DNA from 2 places in the Planococcus sp. SE5232 genome. Region 1 is predicted to be linked to the other one. Evidence: riboswitches for the same ligand, from Rfam matches in the RefSeq annotation. Region 1 holds a riboswitch; the other holds the start of a gene.
The links. A riboswitch is a leader RNA that binds a small molecule or an ion and turns the genes downstream of it on or off. The one in region 1 is predicted to bind cyclic di-GMP.
Positions count from the first base shown of each region.

Region 2: linked by a shared signal. The riboswitch ahead of flgB (flagellar basal body rod protein FlgB) and the one ahead of ACRC6Q_RS00455 (amidase) in region 1 are both predicted to bind cyclic di-GMP.

Region 1 is NZ_JBOGCP010000001.1:102,082-106,511, reverse strand. Features, by position in the region: gene ACRC6Q_RS00465 (glycosyltransferase) at 1-274, opposite strand, end outside; gene ACRC6Q_RS00460 (HEAT repeat domain-containing protein) at 271-1,317, opposite strand; gene ACRC6Q_RS00455 (amidase) at 1,486-2,355, opposite strand; cyclic di-GMP riboswitch class I at 2,403-2,490, opposite strand; gene mgtE (magnesium transporter) at 2,616-3,974, shown strand; gene ACRC6Q_RS00445 (DUF4395 domain-containing protein) at 4,082-4,430, shown strand, end outside.
Region 2 is NZ_JBOGCP010000004.1:387,242-391,671, forward strand. Features, by position in the region: gene fliF (flagellar basal-body MS-ring/collar protein FliF) at 1-1,206, opposite strand, end outside; gene fliE (flagellar hook-basal body complex protein FliE) at 1,232-1,528, opposite strand; gene flgC (flagellar basal body rod protein FlgC) at 1,634-2,089, opposite strand; gene flgB (flagellar basal body rod protein FlgB) at 2,095-2,496, opposite strand; cyclic di-GMP riboswitch class I at 2,579-2,665, opposite strand; gene ACRC6Q_RS15480 (flagellar hook-basal body protein) at 2,888-3,724, shown strand; gene ACRC6Q_RS15485 (flagellar hook-basal body protein) at 3,740-4,430, shown strand, end outside.

The DNA of each region.
Region 1 (4,430 bases):
CATATTGGGGATAATTCAAATTCAGTAAGGAACGGACTGTGCTGACCACGCCAGCTTCTTCGTTATAGGCGGGAACCAGAATGGAAATAGGATATGTGTCTTTATTGATCGACATTTCCTCAATTTGCTCCTGGCGGTTCAATTTTTTCTCTTTACTGATTTTCGGGCTGGCGACCAGAAACAGAATCAAATAAGTCGCACCGGCCGCCAGCATATAAGCGATGATTGCCCAGGAAATAATTTCGATGATTACTGCGATGCCAGTTCCACTCATATGAGGATCCCTCCTTCACGTGTCAGCATATGCCTGGCAATATCTCTGGCGTATGCATCCGCGTGATCAGCCGCCACCTGTTCCAGCACCCGATTGCCGCCTTCAAAGAATTTAAGGTTTTCAGCCCCTGCAAAACGGACCCACCATACATTGTCCGCCAGCAAGTAAATCAAATGGGGTTTGTACTGATCAAAATGGCAGGCTCCCGCCAGCTTAGCTGCGTACATCCGCTCTTGCCAGTGTGCTGAATCGAAAAAGCCGGAAAGAATAGCAGGATTCACCATTTTTTTGTAATGGCATAAGCTGCTCATTGCCTTCAAGCGGACTTCTTTACGCTCATCCTGTAATTTTTTTTCGACAAACGGGAAGAGCATGTCAATCTGATGCTCTCCGCTGAAACTGATGAAGGCGTAAAGCATATTTTCTGAGATATCCTCTTTCAATTGCATCCGCTCCAGCGTCAATTTGAGTAAATCCTGATCCAGGCGATATAGCAATTCCTTGATCATCCCGAATGACAGGTCTTTACTTTCAATGGCGGCATCCATCAACCGCACTTCCTGCAAAGTGGCACAAGCACGGATGCATTGGCGAAATTCTTCATCCCTTTGGCTGATTTTCTTGAAATGCTGATAAATGTCTTCCTTTAAGGAAAAAAGCCGGAAATCTTCGATAAAATACAACGCATTGATGCGCTCTGCCCATTGGCCTTTTTTCAGCATATGACGATAATATTCCGTTAAATGCTTTTCTGCCAATCTATGGATACGTGCTTTCTGTTCGCCCTGAAAACCTTCGGATGCAAATTCATCAAGCATGGTTTCCATCAATTTGAACCGGTTTTTCTTCGCAACAGGCAAACCAGGCTCAGTTTCATGCGAACCCTCTATATACTGCCGGAATTGAGGCTTTAACGTCTCCATTGTTTCTTTTATGGTGTGTTCAACAGCCAGGTTTTTCATTTTCCAGGCAATCAGCAAAGTCAAAATCAGTAATTGAATCCCCAACAAACTGAAAACAATCCATATAAATACCTCTATCATCTATCAAATCTCCTTTTTGAGGCGCCTCCACCGATTTTTATACAAAAATTCCTAAATAATATTAGCGGTTGATAATTTATGGATATTGTAACATATCCATATTAGTTAACTATAAGAAAAAGCAGCCTGGTTCAGCCGAATCGGCCAACCTTGCTGCTTTTCATCCCTTTATGGAGCCATCGTTTTCCAACTGTCCACGTGATGGATTGCAATACCGCCAAACCCTTTTACCCCAGTATAATATGCGGATACTTTGGCCAACTCGACTTTCATGAAAGTTTCTCCTTCTTCATAGAAAGAGATGAAATCCCCTTCATCAGTCTTGTCGGTTTCAACTCCCACCACTACGGGTTTCCCATACTTTACTCCATAAGCAATTTCGTTTTTCACCAGTTCTGTAATCATGGCTGCTGAATCCCGATAAGCCATGAGGGTAACGCTGTGCGTGTTGGCAATTACCCATTCAGCGAGCACACCTTTGCCGTAGGTATTTTTATAGGAAATTTCATCGAACCAGAAAGGCAGATCCACTTCAATCGGCAAGTTCAGCGCAGCTGTGCTGGATTTTGCTTTTGTCAGCAAAGCTTGATAAGACTTAACGGTTGCTGCACGGTTTGTATTCCAGCCGCTGTAAAGATACGGTTCAACATCCAAGTGAACGCCCGAAAATCTTTGGGCCGGCCCAGAATCCCGCTGATAAAGCGATAACCAGGACATCAACTGATCCTGCTGTACAAAACCTTTCGGTGCCACCCAGTCAGGTGCCCCATCCAATGCGTAAATAGCCATTCCTGCTGATCGCGCTTTTTCAATAAAGCTCTGATAACTACTGGCCGGAATATCGGCATCAATCTGCACATAAACTTTGTTTACATCTTTATTCTCCAGAAAAGCCAGTGTTCCCGCTTCATCATTGTAGATCATCCAAGGATTCCATAACCAAGTCGCTTTGGTTTCCACCTCAGTCGCCTGTGCTTCAATCCCATGTTGCGTCAGCATAAACAACAGCCATACACCTGCTATCATTAGTTTTTTCATTTTCCCATATCCTCCCGTTCTGATAGCCGTGGCTCACAGAACGAGGCCGAGGCAACCTGACAACCCTGCGTTTTTCAACGGGTAGGCTCATGGCTTTGCGTCCTTCCCTTTCGGTGAAGTTTGCCTTTTCCAGATTTTCATTATTATATGTCAAATAATTCAAATGCGCCATCTTTTTTTTACCTCTTTCCAAAATGACGATTTAGCGCAATAATCAACAATAGGATTTCTGAATTTCCTGTACAGAAGGAGTGAACCCCATGTCTACAGCATTGTTCGAAGATGAAATCACCCTGGCGCTGATCAAGGCCATGAAAGAGGGAAAAATAATGGAGTTCCAGGACATTCTGGATGAGCTCCAGCCCTACGATATGGCGATCCAATACCGGCACCTGCCGGACAAGCACCGCAATAAATTCCTGCTCTATTTGACGATCCGCCAATTGACGGAATTGATGCAGGAACTTTCCAAAAATGAACAAATCGATATTCTTCATAAATTGGGTCTCGAAAAGTCGTCCCAGGTCCTTGATCGCATGGACAACGACGATTTGGCCCTGCTATTGGCCGATTTGGAACCGGAACGCATTGAAGAACTATTATCGCAGATCAATCAGGACGATTCACAATTTGTTAAAAGTACGATGACTTACCCACCTGAAACGGCAGGCCGCTTGATGAATAACCGATATGTTTGGATTCCACGCCATTACACGATCCGTGAAGCGGTCGATAAGATTAAGCTGTTTGCCGATTTGGCGGAATACCTAAACTATCTTTATGTCGTAGATGAGGATAAGAAGCTGGTCGGCGTCGTTTCCTATAAGGACCTGATCCTCGGAAACCTTGACGATAAAATTGAAGAAGTCATGTACAATCGCGTCGTCAAAGCCGATGTCTTGACCGACCAGGAAGATGCCGCACAATTGATCAGCCGTTATGATTTTGTCACGCTGCCGATTGTTGAAAAAGATGACAAGCTGGTTGGTGTCATCACTGTTGATGACATTATCGATGTCGTTATGCAGGAAGCGAATGAAGACATTGAAAAACTATCGGCTTCAGGAAAGTCGATCGACTTCAATACGCCCGCTCTGGTTGCTGCCTATCGCCGTCTGCCCTGGCTGATCCTTCTATTGTTTATCGGGCTGTTTTCCGGCGGTATCATCAGCCGTTTTGAAGAAACGCTGCAGACGGTTGTCGCTTTAACTTTCTTTATGCCGATGATTGCCGGCATGACAGGGAATACGGGAACGCAATCCCTGTCTGTAGTGGTCCGTGGACTGGCTTCACAAAAGTTGAATACCAAGCAGACCATCAACCTGATCTTTAGGGAATTATGGGTCGGCATCATCATCGGCGCTATCTGCTCCGTGCTTATTTTGCTGATTGCGTATGTGTGGCAGGGTAATTTCGTATTGGGCATTGTGGTCGGCGGCTCGCTGTTGATGACCTTAATCATCGGAACTTTGGCCGGGACCATCATTCCTCTTGTCCTATACAGATTTAAGATCGATCCGGCTGTGGCATCCGGTCCTTTAATCACGACAATCAACGATATCCTGTCTTTGCTGATTTATTTTGGGATGGCTACTTTATTCATTTCTCAACTGCTTTAAAGGGCGTCGCTCCTCCTCACGTGCTTAAAGTTCCTTATCTCAAGCAATTATCTTTATCCTAAGTAAGTTACTAGGTATAATAAGTCTTAATTGAAGGAGGCGAGCCCGTGACTATTCCGAAACCCCTTGTACAGACCAATCAGGCTTTTATCGTCATTACCGTATTAACAGCACTTCTGCTCCACCCGGCCATTCTGCTATTGCCGTTTGCTGTCGGAGTTTATACATTGATCACCAAGAAAAACCCGGTGATTCAATTCAGCCGCCGCTTTTTGAAAAAACCGATGGCGAGCTATCAGCAGGAAGATAAAGATCAGCAGCTTTTCAATCAATGGATCGCAACGATCTGCTTAGGGCTGTCACTTCTTTTCTTCTCTGTGGGCACTCCACTGGCCGCCTATGCGTTCGGCATCATGGTCATTATCGCAGCAGGCGTGGCGCTCATGGGGTATTGCA
Region 2 (4,430 bases), on a different contig from region 1:
CACTGCATTCTTCAATAGGTTGCTGATATCCGTAACGTTTTCCTGAGTCAAACTGGCTGGATTTTCAGGAACTGGCGGTTCCACCCCGACATTGATCGTAATATCATCAATCACGTATGGACTCATTTCAATTTGGCGGTTGATCCGGTTCACTTCGCTGTTGATCCGTTCTTCCGTCCGTTCAGACTCACTGTTGCCGGCGCCGTCCACCCCTGGGTAATTGGCGACTTCCGTTTCACCGGTTCCTGCTGCATCTTCGATGATGGTACCTTCGCTTGAATACGTTTCGATAATCCGTTCCACACTGATATCCAAGCCTTCATTGTTCTCGATATCGACGGGTTCAACCAACTGTTCTTCCCGTTTTTCTTTCGTGAAATCGATGTTCGTCATAACAGAGACGACCACTTTATCCTGGCCGAGAAGCAAACCGAGCATTTGTTGCAGCTCCCGCTGAATATCCTGTTCGATGCCTTTTTGAATTTCACGATGCTGTTGGTAAACCGACAGATTGGTATCTGCCTGGTTGGCATCCTGTACTTCAAACACCTGGCCATTCTGATCCATGATGACAATCTGCTCAGCCGGTAAACTTGGAACGGATTTGCTGATCAGGTGATACAGTCCGTTTATCTGTTTCTGATCCAATTGGAATGTCGGATCACCTTTAACGACGATGGAAGCTGTAGATGTCTGTTCTTCATCGGTAATCCAAACATTTTCCTTCGGGAGCGTAATCATGACATTCGCTTCCGTCACGCCATCAATCTGTTCAATCAAATACGCCAGCTCATTTTGCATAGCGTCCCGCTCCACCACATCAAAATGGCGATCAGTCATTCCGAGACCCATGTTTTCACTGAATATGCCGTAATTCACGTTGCCGTTTTTCGGAATGCCTTCCGCAGCCAAACTGACTTTCAAATTAGCCAAGTGCTCTTGCGGTACACTGATTGTTTTGCCGTCGGCCGATACTTCCACCGGAATGGCCTGTTCTTCGATCGCGGTCTTGATTTCGCCCGCTTCTGCTGCCGTCAAATTCGAATACAGCACCGAAAAATCGGAGCGATTGCTCAAATATACGAAGACGATCAAAATCAGCAAAGTGATAAAAAAAGAGCCGATAACAGACCATTTTGTTACAGGAGAAAAACTGGTCCATGACTCACGCAACTTTGTTTTATATGTCGAAAACTTTTCTTTCATCTATTCATCATCCCGCCGGTTCTCATCATACTTGCATTCTCATCACTTCTTGATAAGCCTCGACAACCTTGTTGCGGACCTGCATCGTCATCTGCAAAGACAAGCTGGCTTTTTGCGAAGCGATCATGACTTCATGTACATCCTGAACTTCTCCTGTCACCAATTGGTTGGTCAATTTATCTGATTCATTTTGTGCTTTGCTTACTTCTTTTAACGCATCCTTGAATATTTCCCCGAACCCTTCCACTTTGGTTTCGGGTTTCACTTTATCGAACAATTGATTTTGGATGAAAGGCGTCTGAATCTGGCTAATTTTTTCCATAGGGACCTCCTTGATGAACTATATAATTTTGTATTGGTGTATTCACTTTCAATTACCGTTTTAGGCGGAGTTGTTTTGCGGAATATCAAAAAGAGAATTACTAATTTACTTCCCAATCTCTAACGCTTTCATGAACATGCTTTTCGAAGCATTCAACGCTGTGACGTTGGCTTCGTAGGAGCGGGTAGCGGACATCAAATCCACCATTTCTTTCAATGGATCGACATTGGATGAACGGACATAACCGTCTTCTCCGGCATCCGGATGCTCCGGATCATAAGTCATCGTGAATGGCGTCTCGTCTTCCCTGATTTCTGATACCTTGACGCCCGATACTGTCGTATTTCCTTTATTGATTACCGATTGCAGCTGATTGGCAAAAGGCGAGGCACCACTTTGTGACAGTTCCACTGTTTTCCGGCGGTATGGCATCCATTCGCCGTCCACCAATTCGGCGCGGTTAGTATTGGCATTTGCGATATTGGCAGATACGACGTCCATGCGCAACCGGTTGGCTGTCAGGCCCGAAGAACTGATATTAAATCCATTGAATAAACTCATCTTTTTTATCTCCCTCCATTAATAACGGAGCTGAGACTGTTGAGTTTGCCATTGACCCGCTCAGTTACAGCGTTATACCACAATTGATTTTTTGCCAACTCTGCCATTTCTACATCCATGTCCACATTATTGCCATTGTTATTATACTTGGTGGAGTTATTCGTCAAAACTTCAGTTTTAGTCGCGGAAAGTTCATTACTGAACGAAAGATGGCGAGGATCTGTCTTATAGCTGGAAAGACTTTGGTTGTTCATTGCTGTATCTAAAGCCGCTTGGAAATCGACTTTTTTGCTTTTGTAATTAGCGGTATCGACATTCGCGATATTCGCTGAATGGACACGCTGGCTTAAGGTAGAAGCTGATAAAGCCTGCTGCATTGACTCAAGTGATTTAGGGAATATATTCATCAATAAACTCCTTTTTTTAACATATTATTAGTTAATAAAAACCCACCCTTAAAAAAGGTGGATTTTTATCAAATCTACCATTTTTGGTAACCCGGCTGCCATGTACGCTATGTATTTAGGCCCGTGGCTTTGCGTCTTTATCTTTCGATTAAATTTGCCGTTTTCACAATGATAATTCTCTATTCTATTTTTAAACTCGTCATTTCGTACTATATTCAAAAAATAATAACAAAGTGATAGTATCATGTTTATACAATTTTGTATATTTTTCTTTTTTAAAATAAAATATCATATTATTTCCATATTAATATAAAAGTCTCTATTTTTATTCTATTTAAAATGTTATGCTACGCGATAACTACCATTAAGCTACTAAGAAGGAGAAAAGCCCATGTTTCGCGGATTATACACTGCTACATCAGGGATGATGGCTAATAATAGGATGCAACAAATATTGACAAATAACCTATCAAACGCCAATACCCCTGGATTTAAAGGAGATCAAACGGTCTTACGTGCTTTTCCGGAGCAGTTGGTTAAAGCGATTGAAGCCGGTAAAAAAGGTTCAATAGTACCACATAATATTGGGACTTTGACCACAGGAGTATATGCTCAGGAAGGCATCCCCTCTTTTTTTCAAGGTCCTTTGAAGGAAACTGGAAATCTGACGGATATGGTCTTATTGGATGAACTGCTTCCAACGAATCCTGAAACTCAACAGAAAGGCAGCATGGTTTTTGCAGTAGCTGCCGGTAATGATGAAGTACGCTATACAAAAAATGGATCTTTCGCCGTAAATGCTGAAGGTGTCCTGACGACCAGTGAAGGTTTTCCTGTCTTAGGTGAAAATCAGCAACCCATTCAAGTCGGCTCAACAGAATTCACCGTACAGGACAATGGCCAAATCATTCTAGCAGATGGCACGCAAGGAGCCCGCCTTTGGATTGGACACACCGAAAGTCCGGAACAATTCGTCAAAGAAGGACAGAATCTTTTGCGGTGGGCTGGGAATCCAGCAGAAACGCCTCAATTCATTGATACTGTAGCCTTGCTGAATACTACCGATAGCTTTATCAAGCAGGGGTTCATTGAACAATCGAATGTTGACTTGACTAAGACCATGACAGATATGATGACGACCTACCGGGGCTTCGAATCAAACCAAAAAGTGATTCAAGCTTACGATCGCAGCATGGAAAAAGCCGTCAATGAAATCGGGCGCGTGTAAGGAGGAAGTGTAAAAGTGAATATCCAGATGAACACTGCAAGCAACACCATGGGTGAATTGCAGAAAAAAATCGATTTGATCGCCAATAATATCGCCAATGTGAACACCAACGGCTATAAACGCCAGGAAGCCAGTTTCTCGGATGCCCTAGTGCAATCGATCGAAAAACAAGTTGGTCCGCAAAATGAGGTCGGACGAACGACCCCGTATGGTTTGCGCATCGGCGCTGGAGCGATTCTGTCGCAGACAGCAACACGCAATGAGCAAGGTTCTATCCGGCAAACAGACCGGCCCCTCGATTTTATGATTCAAGGCGAGTCGGCTTACTTCCGGGTGGAGTCTGACAACAATACATTTTACACAAAAGACGGTTCTTTCCAGGTGCAACCGGTCCCGAATTCAAACCAAATGAGCTTGGTTACCGCTAACGGCGATGTAGTTCTTGGAGCCGATAGCCAGCCGATCGTTTTTGACAATGACTATGACAGCTTCCAATTGACTGGAAATGGAACATTGGAAATCTCCTACAAAGATCCCGCTAAACAAGCGACTGAAATCCCACTTGGCATCGCTCAGGTAAACCGCCCGAACTCACTTGAAAAAATAGGCGGCAATCTTTTCCGCCTTACGGGCACGGAAGCTGAACAACTCGCCAATGGCAATTTGCAGTTCATCAATTTGGCGCAGCCAAATGATGGAACGATCG